DNA from 3 places in the Kribbella sp. NPDC048928 genome. Region 1 is predicted to be linked to each of the others. Evidence: riboswitches for the same ligand, from Rfam matches in the RefSeq annotation. Region 1 holds a riboswitch; each other region holds the start of a gene.
What was found. A riboswitch is a leader RNA that binds a small molecule or an ion and turns the genes downstream of it on or off. The one in region 1 is predicted to bind thiamine pyrophosphate.

Region 1 (6,186 bases):
GAGGCGGATGGATCGGAGGGTCTCACCTAGGTCGCGGCGGGCGGTGCTGGCTACGGGGGACAGTGCGCGGCGGAGGGCTCGGCGGACGTTGGAGGGGTCTCGGAAGCCTCCGAGGGAGTCGGCGAAGATCGGTTCGTCGGGGAGGATGCCGGCTGCGTGGCGGCGGCGGAGCATGGTGACGGCCCAGTCTGGGAGGGGTAGGGCGCGTTCGCCGGCCTTGGACTTCGGGGCCTTCCGGAGCAAGCCTTGGCCTGGGACGCGAACCATTGTGTGAGTGATCTCGACTGCGCCGGACTCGAGGTTGACCTGTGACCAGAGGACGGCGAGCGACTCGCCGATTCGGACGCCTGTTCCGAGCATGAAGAGGACCAGGTCCGGCAGGTCAGCTCGTACGGCGGTTTTGTCGGTGGTCAGGAGTTGCCGTAGGCTGGCGATCTCTTCGTTGGTGAGTGAGCGGGGCGGGTCCTTCGGGCGGGCCTCGATCGCTTCGACCTCGCGGACCGGATTGACGGTCAGGGCGCCATACCGGACGGCTAGTTGCATCATGCCGGAGACGACTGCGCGGCAGGTCTTCGCTGTGGATCGACCGGCAGTGCGCTTGATGGTACCGATGACTCTGTCGATGCGTGGCGTGGTGGCCTCACAGATCAGCAGTTCACCAAGGGCAGGGCGTACGTGGTTCTTGATGGCTGTGCGGTACGTCGTGAGGGTCGTCGGTGATCGACGGCCGTCTTCGATGCGTTCCTCGAACTTCTCGATCCACAGGTCGATGAGGTCGTTGATCTTGTCCGTCGGGCTCAGCTCGCCGTACTGCGTGAGCTTGGCCCGGTCTCTCAGCTTCGTGACTAGGCGGTGCTCGGCTGCGCCCTTGGTCTTGGCGGACGCGGTGACCTCACGCGTACGTCCGTCGTGGTCACGGAAGTACGCGGACGCGCGCCAGGAGACCACCTTGCCCTCGGCGTCCTTCCTCTCAGCACGAGATCGGACGTGGCCCCACGTTCCGATCGGAAGGTGCGGTCTGCTCATCTCGGCCCTCCACAGTCCAGCTGCACGTGGCGGGTCAACGGCTGGGCGGGCCGGGGATCGGACGAAACGAGAGCAGTGCGACAGGTCGCGATACGTCGCTCAACAACGCGCAGCCTGCTGGCTGCGCGGAGCCGCCGATCCCCCGCAGACGGGCATGCATCGGCCACTGTGAGTATTGGCAGAGTTTGCGCAGACACGACTTTCACGGCCGGGGCGCCGATGTGCGCCTGACCTGCGGAAACTTGTAGGCCCCGTGGGACTCGAACCCACAACCCGCGGATTAAAAGTCCGCTGCTCTGCCAGTTGAGCTAGAGGCCCTCAGGTGGTGTGGGGAACAGTGTGTCAGGTTTGGTGGGGGTTTGCTTGGTGGGGGGCGGGGTGAGGGGTTGCGTGGTTACGGGGCGTGGTGGTACAGATCGGAATTCGCCCGGGTGGTCCGGGCGCTGACAATCCTGCCGCGGGGGGAACCGACGGCGGGTTGGGGGGATACATCGTGGTGTTGTTTCGTGTTGCGCTGGGGTCGGTTGCGCTGGTTGTGGCGGCTGGGGGGTGTGGGGCGGATTCGGGTACGTCGGCTGTTGGGGAGCCGGCCGCGCCGATCAGCTCGCAGACCACTGCTGTGCCGAGTTCGGTCGCGACGGTTGATCCGGGTACTACTCCGAGTGCGGGTGGGAGTGTGACTCCGGCGGAGGCGGGTGGTACGCCGGCGGTGACACCTCGGACCTCTCGGAAGCCGACGCCGCGGCCGTCGGTGAGGGAAGTTGTGGAGTTCCGGGTGATTCCGTTCAAGAAGAAGACGGTGACGGATGACTCGGTGGCGAAGGGTGAGAAGTCGGTGCGGACCTCGGGGGTGAACGGGACTCGGCGGCTTACGTATCGGGTGACGTACGTGAATGGGGCTCAGACGGCGAAGAAGCTGGTCAAGCAGGAGGTGGCCAAGGAGCCTCGTACGCAGATCACCGTCGTTGGGACGAAGGTTGATGAGCCGGCTTCGGGCCGTGGGTGCGATCCGAACTACAGCGGGTGTGTGCCGATCGCTAGTGATGTTGATTGCTCGGGTGGGAGTGGGAACGGGCCGGAGTACGTGCAGGGTCCGATTCGGGTGACTGGTTCCGACATCTATCGGCTTGATGCCGATCACGACGGGATCGCCTGCGAGTAGACCGCGGCTCAGTGGTGGCGGGTGGCGAGGATGTCCAGGTCGAGTTGAACGTCTGCGCGTACCAACGCGGTCGTGAAGGCGTTCCAGTTGGCGTTCCACGCGTGGCGGTCGATCGTGAGGGACGCGGTGAAGCGGAGGTCGTCACCCGCGGCGGCCAGCTCGAACGGTACGGTCAGCGAGCACGTCGTACCGCGGATCGTCAGGTCGCCTGTTACGTCGTGGCGTTGCTTGGCCACCTCGATGACCTTTGTCGTCACGAACGTGATCGCCGGGTACGTCGTGGCGCCGAGGAAGTCCTTGGCCAGTTGGGCGTCTCGGCGGTGGTTGCCGGTTTCGATGCTGGCTGGCTGGACTGTTAGGCGGGCGGTCGACTCGGATGGGTTGGCGTCGAGGTGCGCGGTGCCTTCGAAGTCTTTGAAGTGCCCGCGAACCTTGGCGCCGCCTCGGTGGGCGGCGATGAAGCCGATCCGGGTCCGGTGCGGGTCCACGACGAAGTCACCATTCAGCTCAGCCATACCCGGTACGACGAGGCAGCCCGCCGAAGTGTCAGCCGATGACGCCGGTGGTGACGTGTTGGGGGGTGATGTTGAACATTGCGTCCTCTGGTGGGTTGGCCAGGTACGCGGCGCGGGCCTCTTCGGGGAGGTATTTGGTGACCATCACGTGGAGCAAGGCGTCGTCGAGGGGCAGCAGTTCGGCCACACCTTGCATGTTGACGTAGCGGGCGGTGGGGCCGTCGGCGGTTTGGACGGAGAGGGATAGCTGGCCGGAGCCGGTTCGGTGTAGGCGGGTCTTTTTGGACTTGGCCGGGGTCATCACCTGGAACTTGCCGGGTAGGTGATGGAACCAGACTGGCGTGACGTGTGGCGCCCGGCCGGGGTCGTCGATCGCTAGGACCGCCACCAAGGGGCGTGCGAGGAATTCGGCTATTTCGTCGTCGGTCATTGTGCGGAACGCCATGGTGCCTCCCTGTTCGTGCAGGAGACTCTCCCATTAGCCGCCGACAGTTCGGGTTGCCAGAGAAGCGGCGACTTCGAGGAGGGCGTCGTGGTAGTCCTGGCTCGTTAGGTCGGTGAGGGTGGTGGGGAGCCAGAAGCCGGCGCGGCCGGCTCGGACTCGTTCGATCTGGTGGAGGGCTGCGGGGCTGTAGACCGCCTTGACGCGCCAGTTGGTCAGTTGGTGGGTCTGGACCTTCGCGGCCACGTACCGGGCGGATCCGCGACCGCGTCCGACCACCTCGACGGTCTCCCAACCCATGCCGCCGAAGCCGTCGGGGACGTAGAGCTTCGCGCCTGCCGAGAAGATCTTCAGGCCGCGACGGGTCTCAACGCCACCGGGTCCGTACGGGCGTTCCTCGGCGACGTTCGCGACAATGCACCAAACGGCGACGGTCATCCAGCTAGCCTAAGTTCGGTGCTCACGTACGTCCTGAATTCGCAGGATCTTGCCGATGTCCGGTTCGCGGTCTCGCCGGTATCGGAGATGGTGCTGTCGTTGCGGGCGCTTCGCGATCCTGGGCGCTTCCCGTTGCAGCTCGGGTGGGTACGGGCCGTTCAGCCGCAGGTCGCCGGCCTCGACTGGGACGTACTGCGCTGGCTCGTCAACGACACCATGGGCAGCCCGGACTTCCTGACGCCGCGGCCCACGTCGCCACTCACCCAGCTGTCCGATGAGCTCGACCTGATCGCGCAGGTCGACAGCACCACCTTCCGCAACCAACTCGTCGCGGTGAACGGCGAACTCCCGGACGACCTGAGCATCGACAAGATCATCGAGGCCCTCAACGAGTACTGGCAGACCATGATGGCGCCGTACTGGAACCGCATGCGCACCCTGCTCTCCGCCGACATCAGCTATCGCGGCCATGTCCTCACGCAGCAAGGGACCGGAGCGATGCTGAACGGACTCGGGCCCGCGATCAGCTTCGCGGACGGGCGGCTCAAGGTCGATCGTGTCGCGGCGCTGAGTCGTACTGAGGAGATCAATGGGCGTGGGCTCGTACTGCAGCCGACCCTCTTCGGACCGCATGCCGTGATCCCGTTCGATCCCGGTGCAGATCCGCTGCTCGGCTACCCGCCGCGCGGGCAGGCGCACTTGTGGTCGGTGGTTGCGCCGCCGTCGCGGCACGATCTGGCGCAGTTGATCGGTACGCCGCGGGCGCGCATCCTCGAGCTGCTCACCCATCCTCGTACGACGACGGATCTGGCCGGTGAGCTGAAGGTCACGCCGTCCGCGGTCAGCCAGCACCTCCAGCTGCTCCGTCGCACGGGCCTGGTGGAATCCGAACGCACCGGCAAACAGGTCCTCTACCGCCCCACCGAACTCGCCGACCTCCTCACCGGCGCCGGCGCCTGAGCCAACGGACAGCTCGACAGGACGTATCGCCCAGTGAGCCTCCGATCGGACCGCCGCCAGGCGTGCGAGCGGACGTAGTAGACGTACACGTCCTGTCCAGCTGCACGACGTGAGCTCGTGTGGGACGGAGGCGTGAGCTAGAGTCGAGGTGTCCGCGGGAGCTCGCAGGGAGTGGGCTGAGAGGGTGACTCGCCGTCACCGACCGCTGAACCTGAATCGGGTAATTCCGGCGTAGGGAGGAGGCCCTGATGGAGTCCGTGTGGGTGAACGGTGCGGCGGTCGACGTGCCGGCCGGCAAGTCGGTGGCCGAGCTGATCTCGGAGTATTCCGACCGCACCACCGGGATCGCAGTCGCGGTGAACCAGAACGTGCTGACCAAGTCCGAATGGGCGCAGACCACGGTGCGTCCGGGCGACCGGGTCGAGATCGTCAGCGCGACGCAGGGAGGCTGAAGATGGACGATCCACTGGAGCTCGGCGGGCGCACCTACAATTCCCGTCTCATCATGGGGACCGGCGGTTCGGCCAACCTTGAGGTGCTGGAGGAGGCATTGATTGCCTCCGGCACCCAACTCACCACGGTCGCGATGCGCCGCCTCGGCACCGGGCACGAGGGCTCGGTCCTGGACGTACTCAAGAAGCACAGCATCGACGTACTGCCCAACACGGCCGGCTGCCACACCGCCGCCGAGGCCGTACTGACCGCCAAGCTCGCCCGCGAGGCGCTGGAGACCGACCTGATCAAGGTCGAGGTCGTTGCCGACGACCACCTTCTCCTGCCCGACCCGATCGAGCTGCTGGATGCCGTGGATGCCTTGGTGGCGGACGGTTTCACTGTGCTGCCGTACACGAACGACGACCCGATCCTGGCCCGCCGGCTGGAGCAGGCGGGGTGCGCGGCGGTGATGCCGTTGGCCGCACCCATCGGTTCGGCGCTCGGCATCCGGAACCCGCACAACCTCGCGCTGATCGCCGAGGCTGCGAAGGTCCCGGTGATCGTCGATGCCGGCATCGGTACGGCTAGTGATGCCGCGCTGGCGATGGAGCTCGGCTGCGATGCGGTGATGCTCGCGACCCCGGTGACGCGCGCCGAGAAGCCCGCGCTGATGGCCGCCGCGATGCGCGACGCCGTCTCCGCGGGGCGGAACGCCCGTCTGGCCGGTCGAGTGCCAAGAAGATGGCAGTCGGCGCTCGCATCCTCGCCTACAACTGGCCTGCCAGCGTTTTAGCCTCGTCCGCGTCCAGCGCCCGATCGAGCAGTACTGCGGTCAAGGACAGCGACAGCTCCTGGTTCGGTGGCAGCACCAACGGTTCGTCCCACGCCAGCGCCGGACACGCTCCGACGTACGCCTCCGTCCGCAAGAACCACGGCCAAACCCGCTCCGGCTGCACCAGTAACAGGCTGACCTCGCCCTGGACGAAAGCGAGCCACGGGCTGGACGACCCGAACGCCGCATCCAGCCCGTCACCGTCAGCGCTCAGTACGGTGGTCGCGGCAACAGGCAGTCGCCAGAAGATCCCCCCGTACGCCGCCCCTTCGCGCCCCGACGTTGCGGGGCTGTCGATCTGGATCGGGCCGTAGCGGGCCGTCAGCACACTGCGCCAATCGAGCCGCCAGCCGCCGAAGGCCAGGGCACTGGTGAG
Region 2 (6,186 bases), 140 kb from region 1:
TAAAACCTGAATCGGTTCACCCGATCACTCACCGTATCCGGAGCCAACTGCTCCCGGGGACGAGTCCGGGAGCAGTTGCTATGCCCTAGTCCACGATCGGCAGATAGTGCTCGCGGAGGTCCGCGCTGATCCGCATCGAGCAGAACTTCGGACCGCACATCGAGCAGAAGTGGGCGGTCTTGGCCGGCTCGGCGGGCAGCGTCTCGTCATGGAAGGACCGCGCGGTGTCCGGATCCAGCGAGAGGTTGAACTGGTCCTCCCAGCGGAACTCGAACCTTGCCTTGGACAACGTGTCGTCCCAGGCCTGTGCGCCCGGATGGCCCTTCGCCAGATCGGCCGCGTGGGCAGCGATCTTGTACGTGATGACGCCGGTCTTCACGTCGTCACGGTCCGGCAGCCCGAGATGTTCCTTCGGCGTGACGTAGCAGAGCATCGCCGTACCCAGCCAGCCGATCTGCGCCGCGCCGATCGCCGACGTGATGTGGTCGTAGGCCGGCGCCACATCGGTTGCCAACGGCCCCAAAGTGTAGAACGGCGCCTCGCCGCACAGCTCTTCCTCGAGCCGTACGTTCTCCGCGATCTTGTGCAGCGGCACATGTCCCGGGCCCTCGATCATCACCTGGACGTCGTGCTCCCAGGCGATCCGGGTGAGCTCCCCCAGCGTCCGCAGCTCGGCGAACTGCGCCTGGTCGTTCGCGTCCGCGATACACCCCGGCCGCAGCCCGTCGCCGAGCGAGAACGTCACGTCGTACGCCCGGAGGATCTCGCAGAGCTCCGCGAAATGCGTGTACAGGAAGGATTCCTGCTGATGCGCGAGGCACCACGCTGCCATGATGGATCCGCCCCGCGACACGATCCCGGTGATCCGCCGTACGGTCAGCGGGATGTACGCCCGCAGGACGCCGGCATGCACTGTCATGTAGTCGACACCCTGCTCGCACTGCTCGATCACGGTGTCGCGGTACACCTCCCACGACAGCGCGGCCGGATCGCCGTTGACCTTCTCCAGCGCCTGGTACAGCGGCACCGTCCCGATCGGCACCGGCGAGTTGCGCAGGATCCACTCCCGGGTCTCGTGGATGTTCTTCCCGGTGGACAGGTCCATCACGGTGTCCGCGCCCCACCTGGTCGCCCAGACGAGCTTCTCGACCTCTTCCTCGACCGAACTGGTGACCGCGGAGTTGCCGATGTTCGCGTTCACCTTCACCAGGAACTTCTTGCCGATGATCATCGGCTCGCTCTCCGGATGGCAGCGGTTCGCCGGGATCACCGCCCGGCCGCGGGCGACCTCGTCGCGGACGAGCTCCGGGTCGAGTCCCTCTCGCAACGCGACGTACCGCATCTCCTCGGTGATCACCCCGGCGCGCGCGTGCCCGAGCTGGGTGCGCCGCTCGCGTCCGGCGATCCAGTCCCGCCGCAGCGCGGGCAGACCGGCCTGTACGTCGATCGTCGCGGCCGCGTCGGTGTACGGGCCGGACGTGTCGTACAGGTCGAAGTGCTCGCCGTTGGTGAGATGGACGCGCCGTGCCGGTACGCCGAGATCGGAGCGGTAGATCTTCTCCGAACCCGAGATCGGGCCGGTGGTGACCACCGGACGGATCGTGCTGGACGTGCTGACATTGACCATGGTGCTGCTCCCTACGCCGGAATTACCCGGACAGGTTCGGCGGTCGGCGGCGCCGGCCAGGTGTCGATGCCTGGTCCAGCCGCCCTCTCAGCCCACTACGGTGCGAGCTCCCGCGGTCTCAAGTTGTCACCGGCCACCCTAGTGCACCGCGTCGGAAGTTGTTGAGTGATTGCGGCGCCCAGGCACTGGACGATGCCTGTAGCGTCGGGTCATGCGAGACCTCGTCTACCCGCCCGTCATCGGCTTCGCGAAGACCGCCTTCCTGGCGCTCGATCTGAAGATCCGCCGGACCGGGACCGAACACGTCCCGCGCACCGGCGGCGCCCTGATCGCGATCAACCACATCAGCTACGTCGACTTCATCCTGGGCGGGTACGGCGCCGTGCCGGCCAAGCGGCTGACCCGGTTCATGGCCAAGGAAGTGCTGTTCCGCAATCGGTACTCCGGCCCGCTGATGCGTGGCATGCACCACATCCCGGTCGACCGGGACGCCGGCGCGACGTCGTACCGGACGGCCCTGGAGTACCTCGCCGCCGGTGAGCTCGTCGGCGTCTTCCCGGAGGCGACGATCAGCCGGTCGTTCGAGCTCAAGGAGTTCAAGTCCGGCACGGTACGGATGGCGGCGGAGGCCGGCGTACCGGTGCTGCCGATGATCCTGTGGGGCACCCAGCGGATGTTCACCAAGGACCGGCCGCGGGACTTCTCGAGGCATCGCCCGATCTCGATCAGCATCGGGGCACCGATCACCGTGACGGCCGCCGATGACCCGGCCGCAGCGACCGCGAACCTGCGCTCGGTGATGGCCGGGATGCTCGACGAGAGCATCCGCAGCTATCCCGAGCAGCCGGCCGGCGCCTGGTGGCTGCCGGCCTCGTACGGCGGCGGCGCGCCGACCCCGGACGAGGCCGAACGGCTCGACCGCGAGGAGCTGGCCGAGCGCCGCAAGAAGGCCTGAAACCCTTGACCTGCGGTGCGGATCGAGGGTACGAAAGCACTCGTTGACGTAGCAGGAACCTGGGGGGTCCCTGTGCGGCGAGCTGCTGCGGTGGCTCGCGTACTCGAGCGGGCGGGGGCAGGTTCTTGTTCGATTCACCGGAAGAGCTGCATCTTTTCGACCCCGGTGCCCTGACACCGGCACCGCATGTGGCCGAGCACATCCCGGATGCCGGCGCGTACTTCATCGACTGGGCGACCCGTGGTCTGTCCGCGGACCGTGCCCGCGAGGTGGAGTCCGCGGTGAACGGCCGGCGCAACCAGAACGGCTGGTTCCCACTCGAGTCGCTGGACAGCATCGGCCGGAAGGGGTTCTGGCGCGGCCCGCTGACCTACCTGGCGCGGATGACCGCCGACGACCCGCGGATCGTTCAGGAGTGGGCCACGGACGGCCTGGACGGCAAGCAGGCGACCGGCGTCGAGGCCACCGTGGACCATCTGCTCTACCAGCAGGGCCACGCGGCCGCAGCGACCTGGGCCGTCGCCGTACGCCCACGCACCTTCCTGGACGCGGAGGTCCTCGGCGACCGGCTCCTGGCCGCTTGGGAGTACAACCTCGGCTCCATCCGCGTGAAGGACGTCGCCAAGGCCGTACGCCGCTGGAACCGCTAGTGGAACTGCGGGATGATCAGGTACAGCCCGTAGAGCACCGCGGCCAGGCAGCCCGCGAAGCACAGTGCGGCGACACCGGTGTCCATGAAGGACGGCTGCCGCTTCTCGTCGATCGCCACGGCCCGCCGCGACATGGCGGTCACGCCGAATGCGAACAGGACCGCCAGGCCGACGCCGAAGATCAGGCTGACCAGTGCCACCTCACCGAGGGCACCCCAGTTGACGTGCATCGCCGTACTCCTCTCAGGCTGCCGCGGCCGTGGCTGCGGGGGTCGACGAGCTCGGGTACTCGTTCACGTTGTCCGACGTCACCGGGCGGCGCCGGGACGCGGCGTAGATCGCACCGCCGGCCGCCACCGCGAGGATCGCGATGATCACGACGCCGAGGTTGCCGGAGTCGGCGACCTCACCGGCCAGTGCACCGACGATCGCAGCGGCCGGCAGCGTCAGCAGCCAGGCCACGGCCATCCGGCCGGCCACCGTCCAGCGCACCTCGGCCAGCCGCTTGCCGAGTCCCGCGCCGAGGATGCTGCCGGAGCAGACCTGCGTGGTGGACAGCGGGAAGCCCAGGTGCGACGAGACCAGCAGCACCGAGGTCGAGCTGGTCTCCGCGGAGAAGCCCTGCGGCGACTCGATCTCGGCCAGCCCCTTGCCCATCGTCCGGATGATCCGCCAGCCGCCCAGGTACGTGCCGAGCGCGATCGCCGTACCGGCCGCCAGGATCACCCACAGCGGCGGCTTGGCACCGGAGTGCAGGCTGCCGGAGGTGATCAGTACGAGCGTGATCACACCCATCGTCTTCTGCGCGTCACCCGTGCCGTGCGCCAGCGAGACCAGCGACGCCGAGGCGATCTGCCCGGCCCGGAACCCGTCGTCGACCGACTTCTTCCGGGCCCGCTGGGTGATCTTGTAGGCCAGGAACGTGCCGAGCAGCGCGACGACACCGGCCACGATCGGCGCCGCGACGGCCGGGATGATGATCTTCTGGACGACCGTCGCGAAGTGCACGGCGCTGCTCCCGGAGGCGATCCAGGTGGCGCCGATCAGACCGCCGAAGAGCGCGTGCGACGAGGAGCTCGGCAGGCCGACGTACCAGGTCATCAGGTTCCAGAGGATGGCCCCGACCAGGCCGCCGAAGATCACCGGCACGGTCACCTTGGCGTCGTCGACGATGCCGCTGGAGATCGTCTTGGCGACCTCGGTCGAGATGAACGCGCCGACCAGGTTCAGTACCGCGGACAGCGCGACCGCGATCTTCGGTTTCAGGGCCCCGGTGGCGATCGAGGTCGCCATCGCATTGGCGGTGTCGTGGAACCCGTTGGTGAAGTCGAACACCAGCGCGGTGACGATCACGACGACGACAAGGAACGACAGATCCATTGCGATCACTTCCCTCGGCGGACGATCAGCAGCGTCGATCGACCGTAGGCCGGGTGAGTGAATTCCGAATGAACCGGTTCGGCAGGCTCCGGTACCTGGAGCTGAGGATCAGATGTAGGTCAGCCGGTAGAAGTGATGGAGGCTGACGTAGACCGACGCGCAACTCTCGGTGATCCGATGCCCCTGGGCGGCGACTGCGGCGGCACGCCCTGTGCACTCCCACAGGCCCTTGAACAGCTCGGTGTAGATCACGGACCGCGGCGCCACCTGGTCCTGCGTTGCATGGTTCGTTGCCGCTTCGGCCGGCGTGATCCCGGCGACGCCCGCACCCGCAACGACGCCGGCTACAGCCACCATCTGCACTGCTTTCACAACTTGCTCCCTGGGCCTGGAGGGTTTCAGAAAACCCAGAGTGGGAGCCCAGTGGGGTCTTGGGGGGTCGCTTCGAGGAACGTCGAAGATCACTCGAGGATCAGGTGGACCAGGCCGTAGACGAGGGCCGCGACGACGCCTGCGGCCGGGATGGTCAGGACCCAGGCGGTGACGATGCCTTTGGCGACGCCCCAGCGGACCGCGGACAGTCGCTTGGTGGCGCCCGCACCCATCACCGCGGAGGTGATCGTGTGGGTGGTCGAGACCGGCGCGTGCAGGCCGATCGCCATCACGTACAGCACCGCGGCGGAGACGGCCTCGGAGGCGAACCCGCGGGCCGGGTCCAGATGGATGATGCGGCGGCCGAGCGTCCGCATGATCCGCCAGCCGCCGGAGTACGTACCGAGTGAGATCGCGGTCGCGGCGGACAGCTTCACCCAGATCGGGATGCCGTCCTTGGGGTCGGCGTGCCCGGTGCTGAGCAGCGCCAGGAAGATCACGCCCATCGTCTTCTGCGCGTCCTGCAGGCCGTGCCCGAGCGCCATCGCGGCCGCCGACAGCGACTGCGCGAGCCGGAACCCGCGGGTGGTCTTGCCGGGGTTGTTGTTCCGGAACAGCCACAGGATCCCGGTCATCAGCAGGAACGCGCCGACGAACCCGACCGCGGGCGACAGCACCATCGGGATCACGACCTTGTCGACGATCCCGGACCACAGCACCACGCTGCTGGACGCCAGGCCGGCCCCGACCAGTCCGCCGATCAGTGCGTGCGACGAGGAGCTGGGGAGTCCGAAGTACCAGGTGATCAGGTTCCAGGTGATGGCACCGATCAGGGCGGCGATCACGACGACCAGCCCATGGCGGCCGCCGGGGGTGTTGATGATGCCCTTGCCGACGGTCTCCGCGACCTCGGTGCCGAGGAACGCGCCGAGGAAGTTCATCACCGCTGCCATCGCCAGCGCCACCCGCGGCGTCAGGGCCCGGGTGGAGACCGAGGTCGCGATCGCATTGGCGGCGTCGTGGAAGCCGTTGGTGTAGTCGAAGGCCAGCGCGATGACGACGACGGCGATGACGAGCGTGAGCTCCACGCTCAGCTCTCCTTGACGGCGATCTGCTCGACCGTGTTGGCGACGTGCTCGAACGCGTCGATCGCGGCCTCCAGCAGGTCGACCACGGTCTTCAGCTTCATCACGGTGAGGGCC
Region 3 (6,186 bases), on a different contig from region 1:
TTGCCCGGATCCTCCAGCGACTCCTGGACGACGTACAGGTGGCCGGCGTCGTCGCGGATGCCGTGCGGGATCGCGGACGCGCCGTCCTTGCCGTACTTCGTCAGGTAGCGCTTGATCTGGACGCCGCCGATCGGCGCGACGTCGACCTGCTTGCCGGACAGAGCGTTCGAGTACACGTCACCGGTGCTCGGCAGCTCGACCAGCTTGACGTCGTCCTTGGTCAGACCGGCCTTCTTCAGGACCTTCAGGATCAGCGCGCCCTGCGCCTGGCCGGGGCTGTACGCGATCTTCTTGCCGCGCAGGTCGCCCAGCGTCTTCACCGAGACGCCCGGCGCGACACCGAGCTGGTAGATCGGGTGCGCCAACGGATCCTTGCGGAACTTCGAGGCGACGATCTTCACGTGCAGGCCGGTCCAGGTCGCGTGGATCGGCGGGATCTCCGCGACCGAGCCGAGATCGAGCGCGTGCGCCCGGAACGCCTCGGTGGTCTGCGGACCGCCGCTCAGGTTCGCGAACTGGACGAACTTCGACACCTTGCCGAGCTGGCCGGACAGCTTCAGCGCTACCTCGGTGGCGGGATCTCCGACGACGATCTTGGTGCCGTCCGGAACGGTCGTCGGCAGGGCGGCATCGAGCGAGAGCTTGGCGGCCTTGTCGCCGTCGGCCGTGGCGTTACTGCCGCAGCCCGCGACGACGGCGAGCAGGGCGAGGAGTGGCAGGAGAAGTTTACTGGACATGGTGTGCTTTCGCGTAGGTGCCGTCGTGGTAGAGCAGCGGCTCGTGCTCACGGCGTTCGGTGTGGGTGGCCAGGCGGGCGACGACCAGGCAGTGGTCGCCGACGGCGAAGCGGTGCTCGACCTGGGCGTGCAGGAAGCTCGGCGCCTCGTCGAGGACGGGTTCGCCGGTAGCCAGCCGCGACCAGCGGGTCGGCTCGGCGAAGCGGTCGATGCCGCTGGTGGCGAACCGCCCGGCGATCGGGTGCTGGTCGGCGGACAGGAAGTTGATCACCAGGCTTTCGGCCGTACTCACGGTCGGCCAACTGGACGCGCTGGTGGCGATCGCGAACGAGACCAGCGGCGGCAGCAGGCTGACCGAGACCAGCGAGGTCGCGGTGAAGCCGGCCGGGCCGTGGCCGGCGTCCGCGGTGATCACCACGACGCCGGCGGCGTGGCGACGGAACACGGACTTGTAGACGTCGGCGTCCACGATCCGCTCCACAGTGCGGAGTTCTGGGCGGTCGGGCACCACGGACAGGGCAGGACGATGCAACGCAGGAACGGACATGACTCTCCCTTGGGGAGGAAGGGGTGTACGGCGAGAGTTCGCCGGAGTGAGGGGGCCGCGCGTCAGCGACAGGTGGCGCTTGCCGTCCGCAGGAGATCGATGACGCGACGGCGGGTGAGGTGGGTCGTCGTCATGTCAGCTATCTTCGCACCATTGTCTATCGGCTAACTAGACAATCTCGTGATCCGGACTCACACGCCGGAACGCCGATGCGTTCTACTTGCGTGATGACTATCGGGTTGCCGCCGTTCCAGGCACTGGTCGACGCGCACTGGCGAGACGTCGCCAGGCTCGCGCGTGCGATGGCCGGGCAGGACGGCGACGACGTGGCGCAGCGCGCCTGGGAGAAGGCGTACGCCGCGTACCCGACGCTGAAGTCGGCGAAGAACCTGCGCAGCTGGCTGCTCACCATCACCGCCCGATGCGCGACCGACGTCCACCGGGCACGGAAACCGCAGCGCCCACTGGAGGACGCGCCGCCGGTCGCGGTCCAAGGCCCGGAGGCCGCGGAGTGGCCGGACCCGGATCTCTGGCGAGCGGTGAACGAACTGCCGGAGCGGCAACGCTTCGCGGTCACGCTGAAGTACGTCGGCGACCTGGACCACCACGGCGTGGCCGCCGCCCTGGACACCACGCCCGCCGCGTCGCGCCGGCTCGTCAGCGACGCGTTGGCGGCCCTGCGTACGAAACTCGGAGTACACGATGACTGATCTCGAGAGCCGGCTGACCCGGCTCGGCACCACTGACTTCAAACCACCCGTCCTGCCGGACGCCGACGTCGCTTACACACTGCACGACACCCCGATCGGCACGATGCTGCTCGCGATCGCGCACGGGCGGGTCGTCGCGAGCTCGTTCGACGACGAGGAGACGATGACCAACCGGCTTGCCCGCGCGGTCTCTCCCCGGGTGCTGCGGCAGGCTCGACCGCTGGACGACGTACGGCGGCAGCTCGACGAGTACCTCGACGGGCAGCGGCAGACGTTCGACCTGGACATCGACCTGGTGCTCGCGTCGCCGTTCCAGCGGCTCGTACTGGAGGACCTGCCGGAGCACACCAGCTACGGCCGTACGACGACGTACGGCGCCGTTGCCGTCGGCATCGACAAGCCGAAGGCGGCGCGCGCGGTCGGTACCGCACTGGGCGCGAACCCGGTGTGCGTCGTGCTGCCGTGCCACCGGGTGATCGGCGCGAGCGGGGCGCTCACCGGATATGCCGGCGGCCTCGACGCGAAGCGTTTTTTGCTGAATCTGGAAGCAAAAAGCTGACGTTTCCGGAATCGTCCGGAATGGTTTTAGACTCGCTGGACAAAGGAGCAGATCCCCAGTGTGGAGTGGGGATCTGCTTCTTTACACGTCAGCTAGTTTGCGGGGCTGTGGATCTCCAGGATCAACCTGCGGCGGCCGCCCCATTCGCGTTTGTAGACCTTGAAATCGTCGATTCCGGCGGCTGCGCAGAGCCGGCCGTAGCTGATCTCGTCGTGGATGAAGTGCACGCTGCTGCGGTCGTCGTCGTGCTCGGTGGTGACGATCCGGTGCTCCGGTCCCTGGCGCATCCCGTTGGCGATCTCAGCCGCCGTCGCGGGTCCCCAGTACGGGCCCTCGATGATCGCGATACCGCCCGGCTTCAGCACCCGGGAGATCTCGCAGATCGTCGAGAGCTGCTCGTCCTCGGCAAACAGTTCGTGGAACGCGGTCCACAGGCAGATCACCGCGTCGAACGAGTCCCACTTGTACGGCAGGTCGGTCATCGAGCCGATCGCCCAGTCGATCGCGAGCTCCTCCTCGGCGGCCTTCGCGCGGCCCGCCTCGAGCAGGTTCGGCGAGATGTCCAGGCCGCGCACGACCTTCCCGGCCCGGCGCAGCGGCACCGCGATCCTGCCGTACCCACAGCACAGGTCGAGGACCGTCTCGCGACCGTCCAGCAGTTCCTCGACCGCCGTCACAATCGCCGCGTCCCGCTCAGGCGTCGTCCGGGCCGCAAGCCCGTCGGCCCCCAGCTCCGCATACTCGGCCCGGCTACGCAGTGCGGAATTCAGCATGCCGCCAGTATCCCGGCTACTCCGGGTCAGCTGTCCACCACCCAGCACCGATCAAACCTGGGCGGTGGGGCGGCGGAGGCGGCCGAGGACGATGGCGGCGATGATTGAGACGAGGATCGAGGTGTAGGTGGCGCCTAGCCAGCCGGGGACGGGATGGTGGGCGAAGAGGGCCTGCTGGATGTCGGTCCAGAAGGGGGACCAGCCGGCGACGGTGCCTGGGTTGACCAGCTGGTACGCGATGAAGCCGATCAGCCACGCGACGGTCGGTTGCCAGCGGAACTTCGATGTACTGGAGACGTCCCACTTCATCTTGCTGACCACGAAGAAGTCGGCGATCGCGACCGCGAACAACGGGATGAAGACCGAGCCGATCAGGTACAGGAACTGGGTGTAGTTGCCCAGGTCAATGAACAGGGCGATGCCGGTGGCAACAACCCCGATCGCGACCGAGATCCACCGGCGGTCGATGTGCCCGACGAGGTTGTGTACGGCCATGGTGGTCGAGTAGACGTTCGCGTACGCCTCGTCGACCTCGTCCACCAGCAGGACGAGCAGCGCGATCGCGCCGGCCGGCAGGGTGACCAGTGCGGTGATGACGTCATCGCTGTTGGTCTGCAGCGTCGCGACGGCGACCACTCCGAGTGCGTAGTACCCGATCGCGGCGAGCCCGTACCCGAGTGCGGATCCACCGAATGCTGCCTTGTTGGTCCGCGAGTGCCGCGTGTAGTCCGCGGCGAGGGGTGCGAAGGAAACGACACCGGCCGCGGCCAGGTCGACGGCCGGCCAGAAGCCGAACACCTGGTCCTGCGGCAGTGCGTGCGACGGCTTGCTGAGCACCTGTACGAACAGGAAGACCGACGCCGCGAGCACCAGCCAGACCATGAACTTCCGCAAGAGCTTGACGCTGCCCAGCGGACGTACCGCCATCGTCGTCGCGATGATCCCCGCGAGTACGACGAACAGCCAGCGCCAGCGTTCGCTCGTGACGGCGACCGCGGCCTGCGAGATCACGATGATCTCCATCGTCGCCCAGCCGACGTTCTGTGCGATGTTCAGTACCGTCGGCGCCATCGAGCCGCGCCGGCCGAACAGCCCCCGCAGACTCGCCATCGCGGGTGCACCGGTCTGCGACCCGAACACGGCCGCGCCGCCGAGCACCAGCGCCCCGATGCCACAGCCGACGACGACCGCGAGCAGCCCCTGCCACAGCGACCCGGTGTACGCCGCGACGAGCGCACCGGTCACCGGGCCGAACAGCGAGATCCCGAAATTGCCCCAGAGCGTGAACTGGTCGAAGAATCCGAGCGTCCGCGGCGCATCCGTGGTCAGAACGAGCGGCGCCTCGGTGCCGGAGGCTGGACGGACAGCTGTATCGGTCATGAGTGACCCCACTCCCTACGCCGGCATTACCCGGTCAGGTTCAGGCGGTCGGCGACCCAGCTGTCGCCCTCTCAGCCCGCGCATCTCGGTGCGAGCTCCCGCATAGGTTGGTGCTGCGAGTTTAACGCGTCAGCTAGTTTCCGGAAGGGCGGCTGCTCGTTCTATGAGCGCGGCGACCTCCGGGCCGTTCGTGACGATCGGTACATGCGCGCCGGTCTCGAGGGTGCGTGCCTCCCCGTGACTGAGCTCCGCGAGCCGCTCGACCCACTCCGCCGTCGACAGCAGGTCGTGCCGGCCGCGGACGATCAGCACCGGCGCCCTGACCTGTGAGATGACCTCGGCGAGGTCGTGGTGCCGGGACGCCTCACCGGCGCGGGCGATGCTCGGCAACGTCGTACGGGCGTACTGCGGTGTCACGGCTCGGATCAGCTTCGGTGAGTCCGGTACGGCGGAACCCAGCCAGCGCACTGCTCTGTCGACCCAGCTGGACATCCGGGCGTCACCAGCCGGCGCGACCAGCACCAGGGCGTGCACCAACTCGGGGTAGCGGACCGCTGTCTCGACGACGATCTGGCAGCTCGCCGAGTGGCCGACCAGCACGGCCCGCTCGCGGATCTTCCCGGCCAGCGCTACCGCGAGCGCACGCGGGTGCAGGTCCTCACGGGAGCCTGCCGGTTCGCCGTACCCGGGGAGAGTGACCACGTGGTACGACGAGACCAGATGCTCGACTGTCCTTGCGTATGACTCGGGGCCGAGGCCCAGACCCGGTACGAGGACGACAGGTGCGCTCACTCCCACGGAGCCTTGGCAGGGGGAGCGGTGACGACCGGGTTCGCCACGTCCGGCTTCAGCTCGCGGTACCCGAGGAAGAAACCGACTGCGAGGACGAGGAGGCCGAAGCCGCCCCAGCCGTAAGCCGTGGGCAACCGGTGGACCGCGCCGTCGTTGCCGCCGAGACCTGTGGACAGCACGATGATCAGCCAGACCAGGATGGGGACGGCGGACACCGCAACCAGCAGCAGGCCGACCAGCTCGACCGCGTCCGGGTTGCGCCCGACCTTGCGGCGGGCCAGTACGTCGCGGAGCCACATCGCCAGCGCGGCGACTCCGACGACCACGAGCAGCAGCTGGCCGATCGCGTCCAGCACGTCCGTACGCAGAGGGTGGTTGAGCGGCGACCCCGGCGCCTGGGAGATCTCCCGGAGCGCAACCCGCTGGACCGTCAGGACGAGCAGGCCGTAGATGGTGGCGATGAACGTCGCCAGCCCGACCACGCGGGCGGCTCGCAGGTCACGCGGTGCATCCTGCCGTCCGTAGGTCGGGAGCTGATGCGGCTCCGGGGCCGCGGGAGCCCCGTACGGTGCACCGGGGCGGTACGCCGGGGGCTGGTGATAGGCCGGGTTGCCCTGGGGTGGTGGCTGGGATCCGTAGGGCTGCGGTGACGCGTACGGGAACTCCTCCGACGGCTTGTCGGAGTCGC

Region 2: linked by a shared signal. The riboswitch ahead of thiC (phosphomethylpyrimidine synthase ThiC) and the one ahead of thiS (sulfur carrier protein ThiS) in region 1 are both predicted to bind thiamine pyrophosphate.
Region 3: linked by a shared signal. The riboswitch ahead of ACGFI6_RS09375 (purine-cytosine permease family protein) and the one ahead of thiS (sulfur carrier protein ThiS) in region 1 are both predicted to bind thiamine pyrophosphate.

The regions. Positions count from the first base shown of each region.
Region 1 is NZ_JBICUC010000007.1:421,883-428,068, forward strand. It holds gene ACGFI6_RS30240 (helix-turn-helix domain-containing protein) at 1-1,026, opposite strand, end outside; tRNA gene ACGFI6_RS30245 (tRNA-Lys) at 1,272-1,344, opposite strand; gene ACGFI6_RS30250 (G5 domain-containing protein) at 1,790-2,188, shown strand; gene ACGFI6_RS30255 (YceI family protein) at 2,197-2,703, opposite strand; gene ACGFI6_RS30260 (pyridoxamine 5'-phosphate oxidase family protein) at 2,735-3,148, opposite strand; gene ACGFI6_RS30265 (hypothetical protein) at 3,182-3,583, opposite strand; gene ACGFI6_RS30270 (DUF5937 family protein) at 3,602-4,543, shown strand; TPP riboswitch at 4,688-4,798, shown strand; gene thiS (sulfur carrier protein ThiS) at 4,792-4,995, shown strand; gene ACGFI6_RS30280 (thiazole synthase) at 4,998-5,771, shown strand; gene ACGFI6_RS30285 (DUF6807 family protein) at 5,746-6,186, opposite strand, start outside.
Region 2 is NZ_JBICUC010000007.1:283,348-289,533, forward strand. It holds gene thiC (phosphomethylpyrimidine synthase ThiC) at 86-1,627, opposite strand; TPP riboswitch at 1,619-1,751, opposite strand; gene ACGFI6_RS29565 (lysophospholipid acyltransferase family protein) at 1,839-2,582, shown strand; gene ACGFI6_RS29570 (hypothetical protein) at 2,708-3,232, shown strand; gene ACGFI6_RS29575 (hypothetical protein) at 3,229-3,462, opposite strand; gene ACGFI6_RS29580 (anion permease) at 3,476-4,612, opposite strand; gene ACGFI6_RS29585 (hypothetical protein) at 4,721-4,984, opposite strand; gene ACGFI6_RS29590 (anion permease) at 5,074-6,072, opposite strand; gene ACGFI6_RS29595 (DUF47 domain-containing protein) at 6,075-6,186, opposite strand, start outside.
Region 3 is NZ_JBICUC010000002.1:510,230-516,415, forward strand. It holds gene ACGFI6_RS09345 (ABC transporter substrate-binding protein) at 1-737, opposite strand, end outside; gene ACGFI6_RS09350 (flavin reductase family protein) at 727-1,284, opposite strand; gene ACGFI6_RS09355 (putative leader peptide) at 1,347-1,418, opposite strand; gene ACGFI6_RS09360 (RNA polymerase sigma factor) at 1,512-1,994, shown strand; gene ACGFI6_RS09365 (methylated-DNA--[protein]-cysteine S-methyltransferase) at 1,987-2,553, shown strand; gene ACGFI6_RS09370 (class I SAM-dependent methyltransferase) at 2,646-3,326, opposite strand; gene ACGFI6_RS09375 (purine-cytosine permease family protein) at 3,378-4,706, opposite strand; TPP riboswitch at 4,702-4,818, opposite strand; gene ACGFI6_RS09380 (alpha/beta fold hydrolase) at 4,836-5,498, opposite strand; gene ACGFI6_RS09385 (hypothetical protein) at 5,495-6,186, opposite strand, start outside.